DNA from 4 places in the Streptomyces sp. NPDC026672 genome. Region 4 is predicted to be linked to each of the others. Evidence: riboswitches for the same ligand, from Rfam matches in the RefSeq annotation. Region 4 holds a riboswitch; each other region holds the start of a gene.
What was found. A riboswitch is a leader RNA that binds a small molecule or an ion and turns the genes downstream of it on or off. The one in region 4 is predicted to bind cyclic di-AMP.
Positions count from the first base shown of each region.

Region 1 (4,203 bases), on a different contig from region 4:
TCGTCGTGCTCCGTGTCGGCGACATAACCCGTGATCAGCGCGCCCGCGCCCGCGTTGGTCCACAGGTTCTTGGGGCGGCGGGACTCGTTGCGCTCGATGACCGCGTTGGCGGCGGACAGGATCGTCTGTGTGGAGCGGTAGTTCTGCTCCAGGAGGATCGTCGTGGCGTCCGGGTAGTCCTCCTCGAACTGCAGGATGTTGCGGATCGTCGCGCCGCGGAAGGCGTAGATCGACTGGTCGGCGTCGCCCACGACGCACAGTTCGGCCGGCGGGAGGTCGTGCTCGCTCGGCGGTGTGTCCTCGTCGTGCTCGCGGGTGCCGACGAGTTCGCGCACGAGGGCGTACTGCGCGTGGTTGGTGTCCTGGTACTCGTCGACGAGGACGTGCCGGAAGCGGCGGCGGTAGTGCTCGGCGACGTCCGGGAAGGCGCGCAGCAGGTTGACCGTCGTCATGATCAGGTCGTCGAAGTCGAGGGCGTTCGCCTCGCGCAGCCGGGACTGGTACAGGGCGTACGCCTGGGCGAGGGTCTTCTCAAAGCCGTCGGTGGCCTGCCCCGCGAAGTCCTCCTCGTCGATCAGCTCGTTCTTGAGGTTGCTGATCTTGGCGCTGAACGACTTCGGCGGGTAGCGCTTGGGGTCGAGGTCGAGGTCACGGCAGACGAGCGCCATGAGCCGCTTGGAGTCGGCCGCGTCGTAGATCGAGAACGACGACGTGAAGCCGAGCTTCTTGCTCTCGCGGCGCAGGATGCGCACGCACGCGCTGTGGAAGGTCATCACCCACATCGCGTTCGCGCGCGGGCCCACGAGCTGCTCGACGCGCTCCTTCATCTCGCCCGCGGCCTTGTTGGTGAAGGTGATCGCGAGGATCTGGCCGGGATGCACGTTCCGCTCGCCGAGGAGGTGCGCGATGCGGTGGGTGAGCACCCGGGTCTTGCCGGAGCCGGCGCCGGCGACGATGAGCAGGGGGCTGCCGGCGTGGACGACGGCCGCGCGCTGGTTCTCGTTCAGCCCCTCCAGCAGGGCCGCCGCGTCGAGCGCCGGACGGGGGGCGCCGCCGCGGTAGTACGCGTCGCGGTCCGGGGGCGCGTCGAACTTCCCGCCGAACAGATCGTCCGGAAGCGGCTCCGGAGCGTGATCGTCCTCGGGCGGGGGCGGAGGTTCCTCCTCGGACCCGTGGGGGGCCTGGAGGTTCGCCAGGAAGCTTTCGTCAAAGAGGCTGCTCATCGCTCTCCGAGTCTAGGGCGCCCCACTGACAACCCGCCGCCACCCCGGGAACATCCCCGGATTCCGCGTCCGCACGACGCCCGTCCCACCGCCCACGACCACCCCCGGGTCGCCCGGTCACGGTGCGCGACGGGTCGCATACCACGAGGTGGGAGCCGTGGACGGGAGATCAGAAACGAACAAATCACCCTCGATCGCAGCACATCGATCACGTCCCGCCCCACCTTGACCAAAGGTCACGAAAATGTATCGGGCATATCACCCATCAACCTTCACAGGCGCCACACGAGTTGGCTACCGTTCCGGGCGGGCCGTACGACCTCCACCGGCGAACGACGCCGGGCCGCGCGGCCTCCGTCGAGTCCGGACGCCTGTGGGGCGGCCGGAGCCGGGGACCCACCGACCTTGGGGTGAATCGGCCCAACTCCCTTCGGGGACCGGGCCGTAGGGCAACCCTTCCGAACCACCCGCCCGAACCCGACAGCTAACTCGGTAGGCGGAACATGGAAGGAGTCGCCTCCTTTGGCGTCGCACCGCAAGTCCCGCCCCGCCGGTCCGCGCATCGCGGGCATGGGGACGCCCGTCCTCGCCACCGCCGCCCTCACCTCCGTGGCCCTGCTCTCCCAGACCGCCAACGCCGCACCCTCGACACCCTCGACCGACGGCAGGCCGAGCGTCGAGGAGGTCCAGAAGAAGGTCGACGACCTCTACCGCCAGGCCGAGTCCGCGACCGAGAAGTACAACGCGGCCAAGGAGCAGACCGGCAAGCAGCGCAAGCAGGTCGACACGCTCCTGGACGACGTGGCCCGTCGTACGGACGAGCTCAACAAGGCCCGCGAGGAGCTGGGGACGTTCGCCGCAGCCCAGTACCGGACCGGGGCCGCCGCGCCCGACACGGCCACGTTCCTGCTGGCCGACAGCCCCCAGGACTACTTCGACCAGTCCCAGCTGATGAACCGGATGACCTCCCGGCAGAAGCAGGCGGTCGACGACTACGTCACCCAGCAGTCCGCGACCATGAAGAAGCGGCAGGAGGCCACCAAGAGCCTGGAGACGCTCGACAAGTCGCAGAGCGAGCTGCGGACCGCCAAGGCGATGGTCCAGAAGAAGCTGGCCGGCGCGCGTGAACTGCTGTCCGACCTGACGGCCGAGCAGAAGGCGCGGCTCGCGGCGATCGAGAAGCAGAAGCAGGAGGAGGCCGCGCGGCAGGCCGCGGAGCTGGCCGAGAAGCAGGCGGCGGAGAAGGCGGCCCAGGAGAGCGGCGAGGCGTCCGCGTCGACGGGGACCTCCGGCTCGACGGACACCTCCACGTCGGACACGTCGGGGTCGTCGGACACCTCGGGATCGTCGGGGTCGGGTTCCTCGTACGCCTCCAAGGCCGACCAGGCGCTCGCGTTCGCCCGCGCGCAGATCGGCAAGCCGTACGTGTGGGGCGCCACCGGGCCGGACTCGTACGACTGCTCCGGCCTCACCCAGGCCGCGTGGCGGGCCGCCGGCGTCACCCTTCCGCGCACCACGTGGGACCAGGTGAACGCGGGCACCACGGTCTCCCTCGCCGACGCGCAGCCGGGTGACCTGATCTTCTTCTACGACGACATCAGCCACGTCGGCCTCTACATCGGCGACGGCATGATGATCCACGCCCCCAAACCGGGCGCCTACGTCCGCGAGGAGTCGGTCTACTACGGCGGCGCCTCCATCATCCACAGCGTGGTCCGCCCGGCCTGACCGGAGGAACCCGGGCGGGGCCGCCGGAGAAACGGATCCCGCCCGGACCCGCGCGTCGATTCGGGCGGCCTCCCCGTGCGTACCGGACGCCGCGCGCCCACGGGACGCGTCCCGCATCGGCGGGTTTTCGACGGGTGCCCGCGTGTGGGCGGGAGCGGAGCCGGGTGGTGATCCTTAGCATCGGGACATGTCCGGTTTCTCCCCTCTTCGTGTCTGGTGGACGCGGCGCCCGCCCGCCGCGGGGGCCGCCGTGATGGCCACCGGGATCCTGTCCGTGGGGCTGGAGCTGGCCGGGCACGCGTTCCTGTCCCGGGTCTTCCTGGTGCTGGCCTGCGTCGCCTGGCTCGCGCTCGCCGTGACCTTCGTGACCGGGCTGCTGCGGGAGCGGACGCGCTGGACGGCCGAGGCACGGACACCGGACGCGCTCACCGCCGTGGCCGCCACCGCCGTCCTCGGCATCCGGTTCTCGCACTTCGGCGCCCAGGGTGTGGCCGAGGCCCTGCTGGCGCTCGCGGCCGTGCTCTGGCCCGTCCTGCTGCTGCTCGCCGTACCGCGCTGGGGCCGCCGTATGCACGGCGGGGTGTTCCTCGCCTGTGTCGCCACCCAGGCGCTCGCCGCGCTGGCCGCCACGATCGGCGGGGCCGTGGCCACGGCCTGGCTCGCGCACGCCGCGCTGGTGCTGTTCTGGCTGGGCCTCGTCCTCTACGGCCTCGCCCTCACCCGCTTCGACCCGCGGCAGCTGACGGAGGGCGCCGGCGACCAGTGGATCGCGGGCGGCGCGCCGTCCGTCTCCGCGCTGACCGGAGCGGCGCTGCTCACGGCGGACACCCCGCGGCTGTACCTGTGGAACGAGGACGACCAGGACGTCCTGCGCAAGGTGACCGTCGTCCTGCTCGTCCTCGACCTGACCTGCTACGTCGTCCTGCTGGCCGGCGAACTGCTGCGGCCCCGCGCGCGTCGTGACGTGCGCAACTGGGACGTGCGCCGCTGGGCGACCGCCTTCCCGATGGGTATGACGGCGGCGGCCACGCTGTCGGTCGCCGCCGCCGTCGGCGTCCCCTGGCTCAGGGGCCCGGGGCAGGCACTCGTGTGGATCGCCGTGGCGGTGTGGGTCGCGGTCGCCGCGGGCGCGCTGCTGACGGCCCGCGCCGCGATCGGCTCCGCCCGCTGAGAGCGCCGCCGCACCTCACGTCCACAGCACCGCGATGAAGACGTTCACCACCGTCAGCAGGCCGACCAGCCCGAACAGCCG
Region 1 is NZ_JBEZXS010000006.1:219,758-223,960, reverse strand. Features, by position in the region: gene pcrA (DNA helicase PcrA) at 1-1,223, opposite strand, end outside; cyclic di-AMP (ydaO/yuaA leader) riboswitch at 1,569-1,737, shown strand; gene AB0F77_RS09435 (NlpC/P60 family protein) at 1,746-2,951, shown strand; gene AB0F77_RS09430 (hypothetical protein) at 3,139-4,122, shown strand; gene AB0F77_RS09425 (hypothetical protein) at 4,138-4,203, opposite strand, start outside.
Region 1: it holds a riboswitch for cyclic di-AMP, as region 4 does, so the genes downstream of both, AB0F77_RS09435 (NlpC/P60 family protein) here and AB0F77_RS02145 (LysM peptidoglycan-binding domain-containing M23 family metallopeptidase) in region 4, are expected to answer to the same signal.

Region 2 (4,203 bases), on a different contig from region 4:
GTGAGGAACCCTGCGGCCAGCGCGAAGTACGGCACCGCCGCGAGCCCCGCCCGGGAGGCGAGGTCGAGGAGCGGACCCTCGTAGGTGTCGCGGGAGACCAGGTTGTAGTGCGGCTGGAGCGCGACGTACCGGGCCAGGCCCTCGCGGTCGGAGAAGTCCAGGGACTCCTGGAGCCGCTCGGCCGAGATGTTGGACGCCGCGATGTACCGCACCTTGCCCGCCCGCACGAGCTCGTCGAGCGCGCCGATGATCTCCTCCACCGGCACCTCGGGCCGGTCGAAGTGCGTGTAGTAGAGGTCGATGTGGTCGGTGCCGAGGCGCCGCAGCGAGGCGTCCGCGGCGGCCTTGATGTTGGCCGCGGACAGCCCCTGGAAGTCGGGGTGCTGACCGACCTTGGTCGCGATCACGACGTCGGAGCGGTTGCCGCGCGCCTTGACCCACCTGCCGATGATCGTCTCGGACTCGCCGCCCTTGTTGCCGGGGGCGAACGCCGAGTAGGAGTCGGCGGTGTCCACGAAGTTGCCGCCTGCGGCCGCGTAGGCGTCGAGGACGGCGAAGGAGGTCTCCTCGTCGGCGGTCCAGCCGAAGACGTTGCCGCCGAGGGCGAGCGGGAAGACCTCCAGGTCGGAGGGGCCGAGCTTGCGAAGGGAAGTCATACCCCGGTTCAACGCCCGTGGCGGAGAGACGGATTCCGAGGGCGCCGCAAAGATCGCGTAAACAGCTGACCGGCAGCCCTGACGTCGGGGGGACGCCGTCAGGACCGCCGGGGACCGGTGGGGTGGCTCAGGGGGTGAGGCCCTTGCCGCGCAGCCAGGACATCGGGTCGATGCCGGTGGCGTCGCCGCCGGGGTGGACCTCCAGGTGGAGGTGCGGTCCCGTCACGTTGCCGGTGGCGCCGACGCGGCCGATGACCTCACCCGTGGCGACCTTCTGCCCGACGGAGACGTTGATCGAGGACTGGTGGCAGAACCACAGCTCGGTGCCGTCGTCGAGGGTCAGGATCGTGCGGTAGCCGTAGGAGCCGGCCCAGCCCGCCTCGGTGATCGTGCCGCTGTGGATGGCCTTGATCAGCGTGCCCGTGGGGGCGGCGAAGTCGAGGCCGGTGTGGTAGCCGGAGGACCACATGGAGCCGGCCTGGCCGAAGGTGCTGGTGATCGTGTACGAGGAGGTCGGCAGCGTGTACTGCTTGGCCAGCGCGGCGAGGCGCTCCTCCTCGGCCTTCTTCTTGGCGGCGGCCTCCGCGTCGGCCTTGGCGTCGGCGGCCTTCGCGGCCGCGGCCTGCTCCGCCTTGGCGGCCGCGTCCGCGACCTGCTTGTCGGCGGCGGCCACGGCAGCGGCGGCGGCCTTGGCGTCGACCTGACCCTGCTGCCGCTCGGCCTGGGCCATGATCCGGTTGCGCAGTGCCTCACCGGCGTCGGCGGTGCCCGTGGCGCTGTCGGCCTGGGTCACGCCGACGCTGCTGAGCGCGGTCGCGGAGCCCTTGGGCGACTCGGCGTGGGACTCGCCGAGCAGGTGCTCGACGGAGGGGAGGTCGGGCATGGAGATGGACACCGGTGCCTTGCCGGTGTTGGCGCTGGCCATGCCACCCGCGCCGACGGCGGCGATGACACCGACGCCGAGGACCGTGGAGCTGCGGGCGAGCCCGCCGCCGCGCTGCTTGGCGACGCGGTGCCGGCCGCGTACGGGCGGGAGGGACTCCTCGGTGGGGTTCCACTCCTCCCAGGTGCCCTCGTCGGCGCGCGGGGCCCCGTAGGCGAAGGGCTCGGAATCGCGCTGGCTCGGCACGAACGGGGCTACGGGGGCAGGCCGGTTGGACGCCACGCGGGCGTACTCCTTTCCTTCCGTCGCCTACCGGGTTAGCTGACGGGTTCGGAGCGGGAAGGTCTCCTACGCGCGTAAACCAGCCGTGTCTCCACGGTGGTGTCCGCGTGATTCACCCCAAGGTGGTGGTTCCCCGGTTCCCTTGCGGGATTCGGCGCGTGCGCACGGAGCCGCCTCTTGTGACGGCTGGGACGACCGCGCTGCGTTATCGAACGTTAATAGACTCGGCCACCGGATTCCAAGCCGTTCCTCTTGATCATTAACGAATTCGGTGGCGGACTTTAGGCCCATGACCGGTGAAAATCGGGCGAGTTGGCCGCAAGTCTTTACCCATCCGGGAATAGGACCGAACCTGACGGTACGTCAGTTGTTATGCGGAGGGCTTCCGTCCGGTCACCGGCCGTGACATCGGCCGTGACATCGGTTGGGGACGGCGTACGGCGAGCAGCGCCATGTCGTCCGACATGCCGCCCCCGGAGTGCCCGCGCACCTCGTCGGCGAGGTGGGCGAGCAGCGCGCCGGGGCCGGGGAAGGTGCGCCCGACGAGCCGCCGTCCGGGGTCGTAGAAGCGGCCGTGGGCGTCCCGCGCCTCGGACAGGCCGTCGGTGTACAGCAGCAGGGTGGCGCCGCCGGGGAAGGGGACCTCCTCGGCCCGGTCGGGCCACACGCCCAGGTCGGCCATGCCCAGCGGCAGCGTGGTCTCCCGCGCGGCGAGCGTGCGCAGCCCTCCGTCGGCGTGCAGCAGCAGGGGCGGGGGATGGCCGCGGTTGAGGAGCCGGGCGCTCCCCCGGCCGTGCGGGATCTCGGCGAGGACGGCGGTGGTGAACCCCTCGTAGGCGTCGAGCCCCGGGCGCCGGGCGCCCTCGCGGGCCAGCGCCCGCTCCAGCCGCCGGGCCACCGCCTCCAGCGTCGGCTCCTGCTCGGCGGCCTCCCGGAAGGCCCCGATCACCACGGCGACCACCGCCACGGCGCCCATGCCCTTGCCGCGCACGTCGCCGACGACGACCCGGACGCCGTAGCGGCTGTCCTGCACCGCGTACAGGTCGCCGCCGATGAACGCGCCCTCCTGCGCGGCCTCGTAGCGCGCCGCGATGTCCAACCCGCCGATGCGTCCGGCGGGTTCGGGCAGGACCGCGCGCTGGGCGGCCTCGGCGATCTCACGGGCGGAGGCGAGCCGCCGGTCGCCGAGGCGGACGACGCGGTTGATGCCGGCGGCCAGGACGGCGACGGTGGCCACGGTGACGACCTCGGTGACGGCGCCGGCACTGACGTGGGCGCCGAAGCGGGCGTGCACGACGACGGTTCCGGCGAGGGCGGCGAGGCCGGTCAGGACGGTGGTGCGCAGCGAGGACAGGGGGGCGGCGACGAGGGGCGCGGCGGTGAAGAAGGGGACGGCGGTGAACGCCTGCGGGGTGAGGACGCCGTAGAGGACGCCGGCGACGATCAGCAGCGCGGGCAGGGCCCGCACGAGGGAGCGCACGCAGGAGGCGCGGCGGCCGGGGCGCTCCTCGGGCACGGGGCCCTCGGTACCGGGGCCCGGGTCCGGTGCGGGGTCGCCGGGGAGTCGGCCGCCCGCCCTGACGTACGGCCCCTCCTCCACCTCACCAGAGCGCACTGCTCGTCTCCCGCTCGTCCGACGTAGGGCGTGGGGTCCAGGTTTCCCGCAGCGGGGGTGGGCGGCGAACGCTGTGGGCCGACCGGATGAGCGGACGGGGCGGGAAACACCCGGGGCCGGAACCCATGTCTGGATTCCGGCCCCGGGCCTTCAGTAGCGGGGACAGGATTTGAACCTGCGACCTCTGGGTTATGAGCCCAGCGAGCTACCGAGCTGCTCCACCCCGCGTCGGTGAAACCAGTGTACGCCATCCGCGGGGCCCGAAGCACACGGGTTGATCTCGGGGGTGGATCAAGCGGTCGGACGGCTCCCGTCGTGCCCGGCGGACGGGCGCCCGTCGGCTCCGGCGAGCGGGCTCCCGTCAGCCCAGCAGGTGCCCGTTGGGCTGCTTGGCGCGGGCCTCGTACTCGGGGAGGAGGACGACCTCGGTGCCCTCGGCCCTCAGGAGGCCGTTGCCGTCGGCCTCCGTGACGAAGGTGTCCGGCTCGCGCCAGGCGGTGACGACGCGCCGTACGCCCGCGTCCAGGATCAGCCGGGCGCAGGGCGCGGGCCGGGAGGCGCGGCGCGCGCAGGGTTCGAGGCTGCTGTAGACGGTCGCGCCGGGCAGCCGCGGGTCCTCGGGGTCGATCTTCGCGAGCGCCGCCTCCTCGGCGTGCACCACGGGGTCGTCGCCCTCCCGGGAGTGGCCGCGGGCCAGTTCGGTCCCGTCGGCGGCGACCACGACCGCACCCACGCTGAACGCGGTCCGTGAGGGCGGGCACTGGGCG
Region 2 is NZ_JBEZXS010000048.1:17,613-21,815, forward strand. Features, by position in the region: gene AB0F77_RS36270 (aldo/keto reductase) at 1-656, opposite strand, end outside; gene AB0F77_RS36275 (M23 family metallopeptidase) at 784-1,821, opposite strand; cyclic di-AMP (ydaO/yuaA leader) riboswitch at 1,829-1,988, opposite strand; gene AB0F77_RS36280 (PP2C family protein-serine/threonine phosphatase) at 2,192-3,436, opposite strand; tRNA gene AB0F77_RS36285 (tRNA-Met) at 3,591-3,664, opposite strand; gene AB0F77_RS36290 (dihydrofolate reductase family protein) at 3,798-4,203, opposite strand, start outside.
Region 2: it holds a riboswitch for cyclic di-AMP, as region 4 does, so the genes downstream of both, AB0F77_RS36275 (M23 family metallopeptidase) here and AB0F77_RS02145 (LysM peptidoglycan-binding domain-containing M23 family metallopeptidase) in region 4, are expected to answer to the same signal.

Region 3 (4,203 bases), on a different contig from region 4:
CCGCCCAGTCGTCCTCGAACAGCGGGTCCTCGACGGAGACGAGCGGGTAGGCCGCCACGAGCTCCTCGTAGTACTCCGTCATCTCGGCGGCGGAGCGCTCCTTGCCCTCGAAGAGGTACTTGCCGTCCTTGTAGAACTCGGAGGCGGCGACGTCGAGCGCGAGGGCGATCTGCTCGCCGGGGACGTAACCGGCCTCCTTGATCGCCTCCAGGATGAGGTCGAGGGCGGCGCGGTTGGACTCCAGGTTCGGGGCGAAGCCGCCCTCGTCGCCGAGGCCGGTGGCCAGGCCCTTGCTCTTCAGGACCTTCTTGAGGGTGTGGTAGACCTCGGCGCCCCAGCGCAGGGCCTCGGAGAAGGACTCCGCGCCGATCGGGGCGATCATGAACTCCTGGATGTCCACGTTGGAGTCGGCGTGCGAGCCGCCGTTCAGGATGTTCATCATCGGCACCGGGAGCAGGTGCGCGTTCGGGCCGCCCAGGTAGCGGAAGAGGGGGAGGTCGCTGGCCTCGGAGGCGGCATGCGCCACGGCGAGGGAGACGCCGAGGATGGCGTTGGCGCCGAGGGAGCCCTTGTTGTCGGTGGCGTCCAGGTCGAACATGGCCTGGTCGATCAGGCGCTGCTCGGTGGCGTCGTAGCCGACCAGCTCGGGGCCGATCTGCTCGATGACGGCGAGGACGGCCTTCTCGACGCCCTTGCCCTGGTAGCGGTTGGGGTCACCGTCGCGGAGCTCGATGGCCTCGAAGGCGCCGGTGGAGGCGCCGGAGGGAACGGCGGCACGACCCGTGCTGCCGTCGTCGAGGCCGACCTCGACCTCGACCGTGGGGTTGCCTCGGGAGTCCAGGATTTCCCGGGCTACGACGACGTCGATGGACGGCACGAGCATCTCCTTCTTGGGATGTGACGCTGGAAGTGCGGGGCTGTGTGGGCCTTGCGACTAGAGCCTAACCGCCCCGGGGCCATCGGCCAGCCGACCGACCGTCCCGTGGACACACACGAACGGACCGTATTGTTCCACCTCGGAACAAATCCTGGGTGGAAATCGGATGGAGCCGACGGGAACGGTGGACACCCTGCCCCCGACCCCGGACGGACGAAACCCCGCCCCGGTGCGTACGGGGGAACACGCACCGGGGCGGGGAGACCGGGGGCCTCGTGGGGGAGGCGGCCCTTGTGTGGGGGGGAAGTGGCCCTCGTGGGGGGCGTGGGGGCGCCCGGGCCGGGGGTGGGTTACTTCAGGTGGAGCTGCTGACCCGGGTAGATGAGGTCGGCGTCCCGGACGATGTCCTTGTTGAGGTCGAACAGCTTCTTCCAGCCGCCCGCGACCTTGTGCTTCTGGGCGATGGAGCTGAGGGTGTCGCCCTTGACGACCTTGTACTCCCCGTCGCCCTTCTCGACCTTCTTGCCGGTCGGCGTCGTCACGGTCCTGCTCGGCGCCGGACGCTCGCTGGAGCGCGACGCGGCCGGCTTCTCGGTGGACCGGTTCGCGGTCGTGGACTTCGACGAGCCGGTGGAGCCGGAGGAGCCGGAGGAGGAGGACGGGGCGCTGCTCGACGTGCCGCCACCGCTGTACGGCGTGCTGGTCAGACCCGTGCCGCACACCGGCCAGGCGCCCTTGCCCTGCGCCGCGAGGACCTTCTCGGCGATCTCTATCTGCTGCGACTTGGTGGCCTTGTCGGCGGTCGAGGCGTACTGCGTGCCGCCGTACGCGGCCCAGGTGGAGGCGGAGAACTGGAGACCGCCGTAGTAGCCGTTGCCGGTGTTGATGGACCAGTTGCCGCCGGACTCGCACCGGGCGACGGCGTCCCACTGGGACGCGGTGGCGGCGGAGGCGTTGCCGGCCGCCATGAGCGGGACGGCGACGACGGCGCCGGTGACACCGGCGAACGCGATGGCACGAGTGGCCTTGGACGGACGGCGGTGCTTGCCCTTGCCGGAGAACAGCATGGATCGATCCCCTCACCGACGCCTGCGAGGTGAGCTGTCGGGTTCGGGCCGGTTGAGTTGCCCGGCCGTGCCCCCGTGAAGAGGCACGGCTTCACCCCGAGCCACCCCGGTCCAACGACCGGCGCGGCGCCTACCTTGGGTCCCCCGCTCCTGCCTGCGGCGCTGACGCGACGACTGTTCCCGTACGGCCGCTGGCAGGACTCGGCGTTGCGGCAGCCGGGGCTCGTGGTGACGAGCGGACATGACCGTAGACACGCGATCCGCGGAATATCAAAGACGATCAGGGCTTCTGAGACTCATCCCACACTTTCACCAAAGCGGACATTCAATGGCGAATCAGGACGTCAACTCCGCCTGGTTCACACCTTTTCAGGCGTTGAGTTCCAGGGTCTGACCGGGGGCGATGTGGTTCGGGTCGACACCGACGGCCGCCCGGTTGTCGGCGTACAGCTTGCGCCACCCGCCGTCCAGGTCAAGGGAGTCGGCGATGGAGCAGAGGGTGTCGCCGTCGCGGACCGTGTAGGCGTGACGGCCCGACGACTCGACCGTCTGGCTCTTCGTCCCGTTCTCCTGGGTCTCCTCCGCGCTGCCGCCACGGTGTCTGCCGCCGCCGAGCGCGCCGGTGTCGACGAGGCTCCAGGAGCCGCCGCTCTGCGCCGACTTGTCGGCGGAGTCGGCCCCGGGGAGCACGACGGGCGATTCGTCCGCCTCGGTCGAGGCGGCCGGAGCGGGGATCCGCGAGGTGTCCGCCCCGGACGACCGGGAGGAGCGGTGGTCGTCACCCGTGCTTCCGCCCTTGCCGTCCTCGTCGCCCTTGTCGTCCCGGCCGTCGTGCGACGCGGACCCGGACGGCGAGGAGGGGGACGAGTCACGGGAGGAACCGTGCGAAGAACCGTCCGACGGCGACGAGTCCGGCAAACCGGACGAGTCACTGGAATTCGATGAATCGGACAGCCCCGAGGGGGTGGAGGAGTCCTCGGGGTCGGACGCATCGTCGTCCGAGACGCCGGTGTCGACGTCGACCGAGCCCGACTTGGCGCTCAGCCCGGACAGCAGCGCGCACGTGGCCCAGGGGGCGGTGCCCCGGTGGGCGAGGATGTTCTCGGCGACGGATATCTGCTGCGAACGGCTGGCCTGGTCGGGGCTGGAGGCGTACTCCATGCCGCCGTACTTCTCCCAGAAGTCCTGGGTCAGCTGGAGACCGCCGAAGTACCCGTTGCCGGTGTTGGCGCTCCAGGAGCCGCCGCTCTCGCACTCGGCGACCTTGTCCCAGGTGGTGCCGTCCGCCGCGCTCGCGCCGCCGGCACCGAGGAGGGGGATGGCGATGGCGGAGCCGGTCACTCCGGCCGCGACGAGGAGAGCCGGAGCCTGACGGGGGCGACGGTGACGACCGTTCCCGGAGAGCATGCGGTTGCCTTTCGTGCGACAGCGTTGACCGGCGCGGCGGTGGTGCGGGAGTGCCACGCTGACGAGTGAACGTATCGACTGACGATCACTGTCACAAGTTCATGCCGCGCAGATCACGTGAAGATCACGGAGTTGAGCGTGCGTCACCTTGCCCCGCGCACATGCCTCCGGCCGAGGAACGGTTCGGGGCACGGGGGTTGATTACGGTACGGGTGTGAACTCCACGGGCAAAGTGCGCAGTCCGCGCATGATGAGCCCACCACGCCACCGCAAATCGGTTGGTTCCACCGCGAGTCGGAGGTCGGGGAGGCGGGTGAGGAGGGTGGCGAGCGCGGTCTGACCTTCGAGCCTGGCGAAGGGTGCGCCGAGGCAGTAGTGGATGCCATGCCCGTATCCGAGGTGCTGATTGTCACGTCGGCCGAGGTCGAGGACGTCCGGGTCGGCGAACCGCTCGGGGTCCCGGTCGGCCGCCGCGAGGACGACGAGCACGGGGTCGCCGGCCGCGATGTCCTGTCCGCCGACGCGCAGCGGCTCGGTGGCGAAGCGCCAGGTCGCCAGCTCCACCGGGCCGTCGTAGCGCAGGAGTTCCTCGACGCCGGTCTCCAGCAGGCCGCGTTCGCCCGCCGCGAGGGAACTCTGCAGGCGGCGGCGCTGCTCGGGGTGGGTGAGCAGCGCGTACGTGCCGTTGCCGATGAGGTTGACCGTCGTCTCGACGCCGATCTGACCGGTAGCAGAAAGAATGGAGTAGCCGGGCCCGTCCGCCTTGACCGCGTTGGGGTCGATGATCGCGCTCTCCCCCTTGTCCCTGGGCGCCTCGCTCCGCACCTCCGCCAGCAGGCCGGCACGAAGCTG
Region 3 is NZ_JBEZXS010000004.1:272,305-276,507, reverse strand. Features, by position in the region: gene eno (phosphopyruvate hydratase) at 1-883, opposite strand, end outside; gene AB0F77_RS06295 (transglycosylase family protein) at 1,228-1,944, opposite strand; cyclic di-AMP (ydaO/yuaA leader) riboswitch at 1,949-2,116, opposite strand; gene AB0F77_RS06290 (transglycosylase family protein) at 2,314-3,351, opposite strand; partial or broken gene AB0F77_RS06285 (cytochrome P450) at 3,553-4,062, opposite strand.
Region 3: it holds a riboswitch for cyclic di-AMP, as region 4 does, so the genes downstream of both, AB0F77_RS06295 (transglycosylase family protein) here and AB0F77_RS02145 (LysM peptidoglycan-binding domain-containing M23 family metallopeptidase) in region 4, are expected to answer to the same signal.

Region 4 (4,203 bases):
GGCATGAGCTCCTCCCCCGCCGGGCCCCTCCCCGGCCACGGCGACGACCTGCCCGTGGTGGCGCCGCAGCTGCGATCGCTGCGCCGCCGCGCCGGCCTCACCCTGGAGGCGGCGGCCGGGACCGCCGGTCTGTCGCCCGCCCACCTCTCCCGGCTGGAGACCGGACAGCGCCAGCCCTCGCTGCCGATGCTGCTCGCGCTGGCCCGTATCTACGGTACGACGGTCTCCGAGCTGCTGGGCGAGACGGTCGCCGACCGGGACGCCATCGTGCGCTTCGCGGACATGGAACCGACCCGGGCGGGCGGCTGGACGTACTGGCAGGCGGGGGCGCCCGGCCGGGGGATGCAGTCCCTGCGCGTGCGGGTGCCGTACGGCGCGCAGGGCGACATCGTGCGGGTCCACCCCGGCGAGGAGTGGCTGTACGTGCTGCGGGGGCGGCTGCGGCTGCGCCTCGGGGACACCGTGCACCTGCTCGCGCCCGGGGACAGCGCGCACTTCGATTCGCTGACCCCGCACCGCCTCGCCGCCGAGGACCACGACGGGGTCGAGCTCCTGTTCGTCCACACCCTGCTGCAGAGTCCCACGGCCACCTTGTGCCTGGGCCCCATCACTGGAGAGCTGCCATGAGCAACCTGGAGGAGAAGTTCCCCCGGTCCCTGTGGATCCGTCTGATCATCTACATCGCCGTCGGTCACCTCTTCGCCGCCTTCCTCTATCTGCTGTTCGCGATCGGCGGCAAGGGGTGAGCCGGGTCAGTCCAGCAGCCGGGCGCGCAGCCGCTCCCGGGTCGCGGGGCTGAGACCGAGGCCCCGCTCCAGATAGGCGTCGACGCCGCCCCAGGTCTCCTCCACCGTGTCCAGCGCCGCCGTCAGATACTCGGCGCGGGCGTCGAAGAGGGGGCTGAGCAGATCCATGACCTCGGGGGAGTACGCGTCCGCCGAGGTCGCGCTGCGGTGCACCTTGTAGCGCCGGTGCGCGGCGTTGGACTTCAGGTAGTCGGCGAGGATCGCCTCCCGCTCCACCCCGACGGCGAGGAGCGTCACCGCGATCGACAGCCCCGCGCGGTCCTTGCCCGCCGCGCAGTGCATCAGCGCCGGGACGCTGTCCTCGGCCAGCGCGTGCAGCACCCGGGAGTGCTCCGCCGTGCGCTCCGTGACGATCGTGCGGTACGACTCGACCATCCGGCCGGCGGCCCTGCCGTCCGACAGGAGCGCGCGCAGCTGGTCGAGGTCGCCGTCGCGGACCATCTTCCAGAACTCGGCGCCGTCCGCCGGGTCCGTCAGCGGCAGGTTCACGTTGCGCACGCCCGGCAGGTCGACGTCCGGGCCCTCCAGCTTCTGGTCCGCCGCGTTGCGGAAGTCGAAGACGGTGTGCAGGCCCAGGGAGGAGAGGAACGCGGCGTCCGCCTCGGTGGCGTGCGCCAGGTGACCACTGCGGAACAGCACTCCGTGCCGTACGCGCCGGCCGTCGGCGGTCGGCAGGCCGCCCACGTCGCGGAAGTTGCGCACACCGGCCATCTCGGGCTCGGTCGACGGGACCTGCTGCGTCACGGGGGCTCCTCCCGGTCGGGCCCGTCGGCGCGGCTCGCCTGCGGGCACGCTGCTGACGATACGACATCGGTTTCCCCGGGCACCGAGTTGTCCACAGGGGGTCCTGCGGGTGACTTTTTCCCGCCCTTGGGAGTATCTGGGCTGTCTGTCCCAAATGGCGGCTTCATTCCAACTCGTCCCGGAATAAAGGCGGCTGGCGTGACGGGGGGTGAGGAGCGTCATAACCGTGACCGTGCGTTGCGCGTCATGTTCACGTAATTCTTCTTCCTTTCCTGGGAATCGACGCGGTCGGCATTCGGTGAATTCACGGAGGGTGACCGGTAATTCCCGTAACGGATCAAGCGAAACGCGGACGGGGGGAATCTTCCGCTTGTCCGCCCGCGTTCCCCTCGCTTACGTTCAGCCCGATCCGGGCGGACCGCCGAATCCTGCCACCGCCCGGTGTCCCCACACACTCACCCGTGCCCGGCAGGAGCGGGGGACCCACCAGGTAAGACTGCCTGTTCCGGTCTCCGGAACGGCTAGGGGTGAAGTCGCGTGCCCCACGCGGCCGGGCAGCTCCAGCCCGAACCCGACAGCTCACCTCGCAGGCGCCGGAGAGGAATTCGCCATGCCCGCGAAGGGTAAGCACCGCCGTCCCAGGTCCCTGCGCCTGACCCGCTCGTTCGCCGTCGCCGGAACCGGTGGCGCCGCACTGGCCCTGCCCCTGCTGGGGGCCACGGGCGCCCACGCCGCCCCGGCGCAGTCCGTTCCCGAGAAGACCGTCCAGTCCGCCCCCGTGGTCCAGCAGAAGGCCGCGACGGCCGAGTCCGGGGTGCGCACCTACACCGTGCGGCCCGGCGACTGGCTCTCCAAGATCGCCGAGCGGCAGCACGTCACCGGCGGCTGGCAGCGGCTCTACGCCGACAACCGCGCGGTCGTCGGCGACGACCCGTCGCTGATCCACCCCGGCCTCGAACTCACCCTGGGCAAGAAGGCCGTGACGACCACCGCCGCGCCCTCCCGGCCCGCGCCGTCCTCGGCGAAGCCGGCCGTCCCGTCCCGGCCCGCGCCCGCCGCGCGGCAGGCCGAGCCCGCAGCGGAGAGCGCCGCGCCGCAGCCGGCCGCGCAGAACACCACCGCCTCCGGCTTCACCCTCCCCGTGTCCGGCGCCCGCATCGGCACCGGCTACCACGTGGCGGGCAGCATGTGGTCCAGCGGTTACCACACCGGCGTCGACTTCGTCGTCCCGACCGGCACCTCGCTCAAGGCCGTCGGCACGGGCACCGTGGTCTCCGCGGGCTGGGGCGGCGCCTACGGCAACCAGGTCGTCATCAGGCTCGCCGACGGCCACTACGCCCAGTACGCCCACCTGTCCCAGCTCTCCGTCTCGGCCGGCCAGGCCGTGACCGCCGGGCAGCAGGTCGGCCTCTCCGGCGCGACCGGCAACGTGACCGGACCGCACCTGCACTTCGAGATCCGCACCACGCCGAACTACGGCTCGGACATCGACCCGCTCGCCTACCTGCGCGCGCACGGTGTCACCGTCTGACGGACGCCCCCCGCGAAGCCGCCGAAGGTCGGACCCCGATCCCGGGATCCGGCCTTCGGCGCGTCAACAGGCCCGGCCGGCGCGCTATTCCTCCGTTGACAAAGTCTTTAGCAGTGTCTTATCTCACCGTTCGTCAACCCTTTCCTACGATCGCGTAGGTCACATCCGAAGGTGAATCATGGACCGATGTGGCAGACGATTCGAAGAGTGACAACACATCAGTGATCGGGTCGTACGTGGCGGTGGGGGACAGCTTCACCGAGGGCGTCGGCGACCCCGGTCCCGACGGGGCGACGGTCGGCTGGGCGGACCGGTTCGCGGTCCTGCTCGCGGACCGGCGGCTCGAGGACGACTTCCGGTACACCAACCTGGCCGTGCGCGGGAAACTGCTCGACCAGATCGTGGCGGACCAGGTTCCGCAGGTCGTCGAACTCGCCCCGGACCTGGTGTCCTTCTGCGCGGGCGGCAACGACATCATCCGCCCCGGCACCGACCCCGACGAGGTCGCCGAGCGGTTCGAGCGGGCCGTGGCACGGCTGACGGCCGTCGCCGGCACGGTCCTGGTGACGACCGGCTTCGACACCCGCGGCGTCCCCGTCCTCAAGCACCTGCGCGGCAAGATCGCCACGTACAACGGGCACGTCCGCGCCGTCGCCGACCGCTACGGCTGCCCCGTGCTCGACCTGTGGTCCCTCAAGACCGTCCAGGACCGGCGGGCCTGGGACGACGACCGGCTCCACCTCTCGCCCGAGGGCCACACACGGGTGGCGCTGCGCGCCGGCCAGGTGCTCGGCGTGGACGTGCCGGCCGACCCCGACCAGCCGTGGCCGCCGCTGCCGCCGCGCGGCACCCTGGAGGTCCGCCGCGACGACGTCCACTGGGCCCGCCAGTACCTGGTCCCCTGGATCGGCCGCCGCCTGCGCGGCGAGTCCTCCGGCGACCACGCGACCGCGAAGGGCGCGCTGTCCCCGGAGGACATCAAGACACGCATCGCACCGGTCGCCTGAACGACGGCGGAACAAGCGCAACCCCTGGAAAAAGCGGTAGAAGCGGCAGAAGCGGCAGAAGTGGAGGAAGCGGCGGAAGAAGGGTGGCGAGTACGGGGGCGCCGCCCGGGACGTT
Region 4 is NZ_JBEZXS010000002.1:98,416-102,618, reverse strand. Features, by position in the region: gene AB0F77_RS02160 (XRE family transcriptional regulator) at 4-627, shown strand; gene AB0F77_RS02155 (DUF6126 family protein) at 624-746, shown strand; gene AB0F77_RS02150 (tyrosine-protein phosphatase) at 753-1,550, opposite strand; cyclic di-AMP (ydaO/yuaA leader) riboswitch at 1,997-2,156, shown strand; gene AB0F77_RS02145 (LysM peptidoglycan-binding domain-containing M23 family metallopeptidase) at 2,161-3,081, shown strand; gene AB0F77_RS02140 (SGNH/GDSL hydrolase family protein) at 3,303-4,088, shown strand; gene AB0F77_RS02135 (TetR/AcrR family transcriptional regulator) at 4,203-4,203, opposite strand, start outside.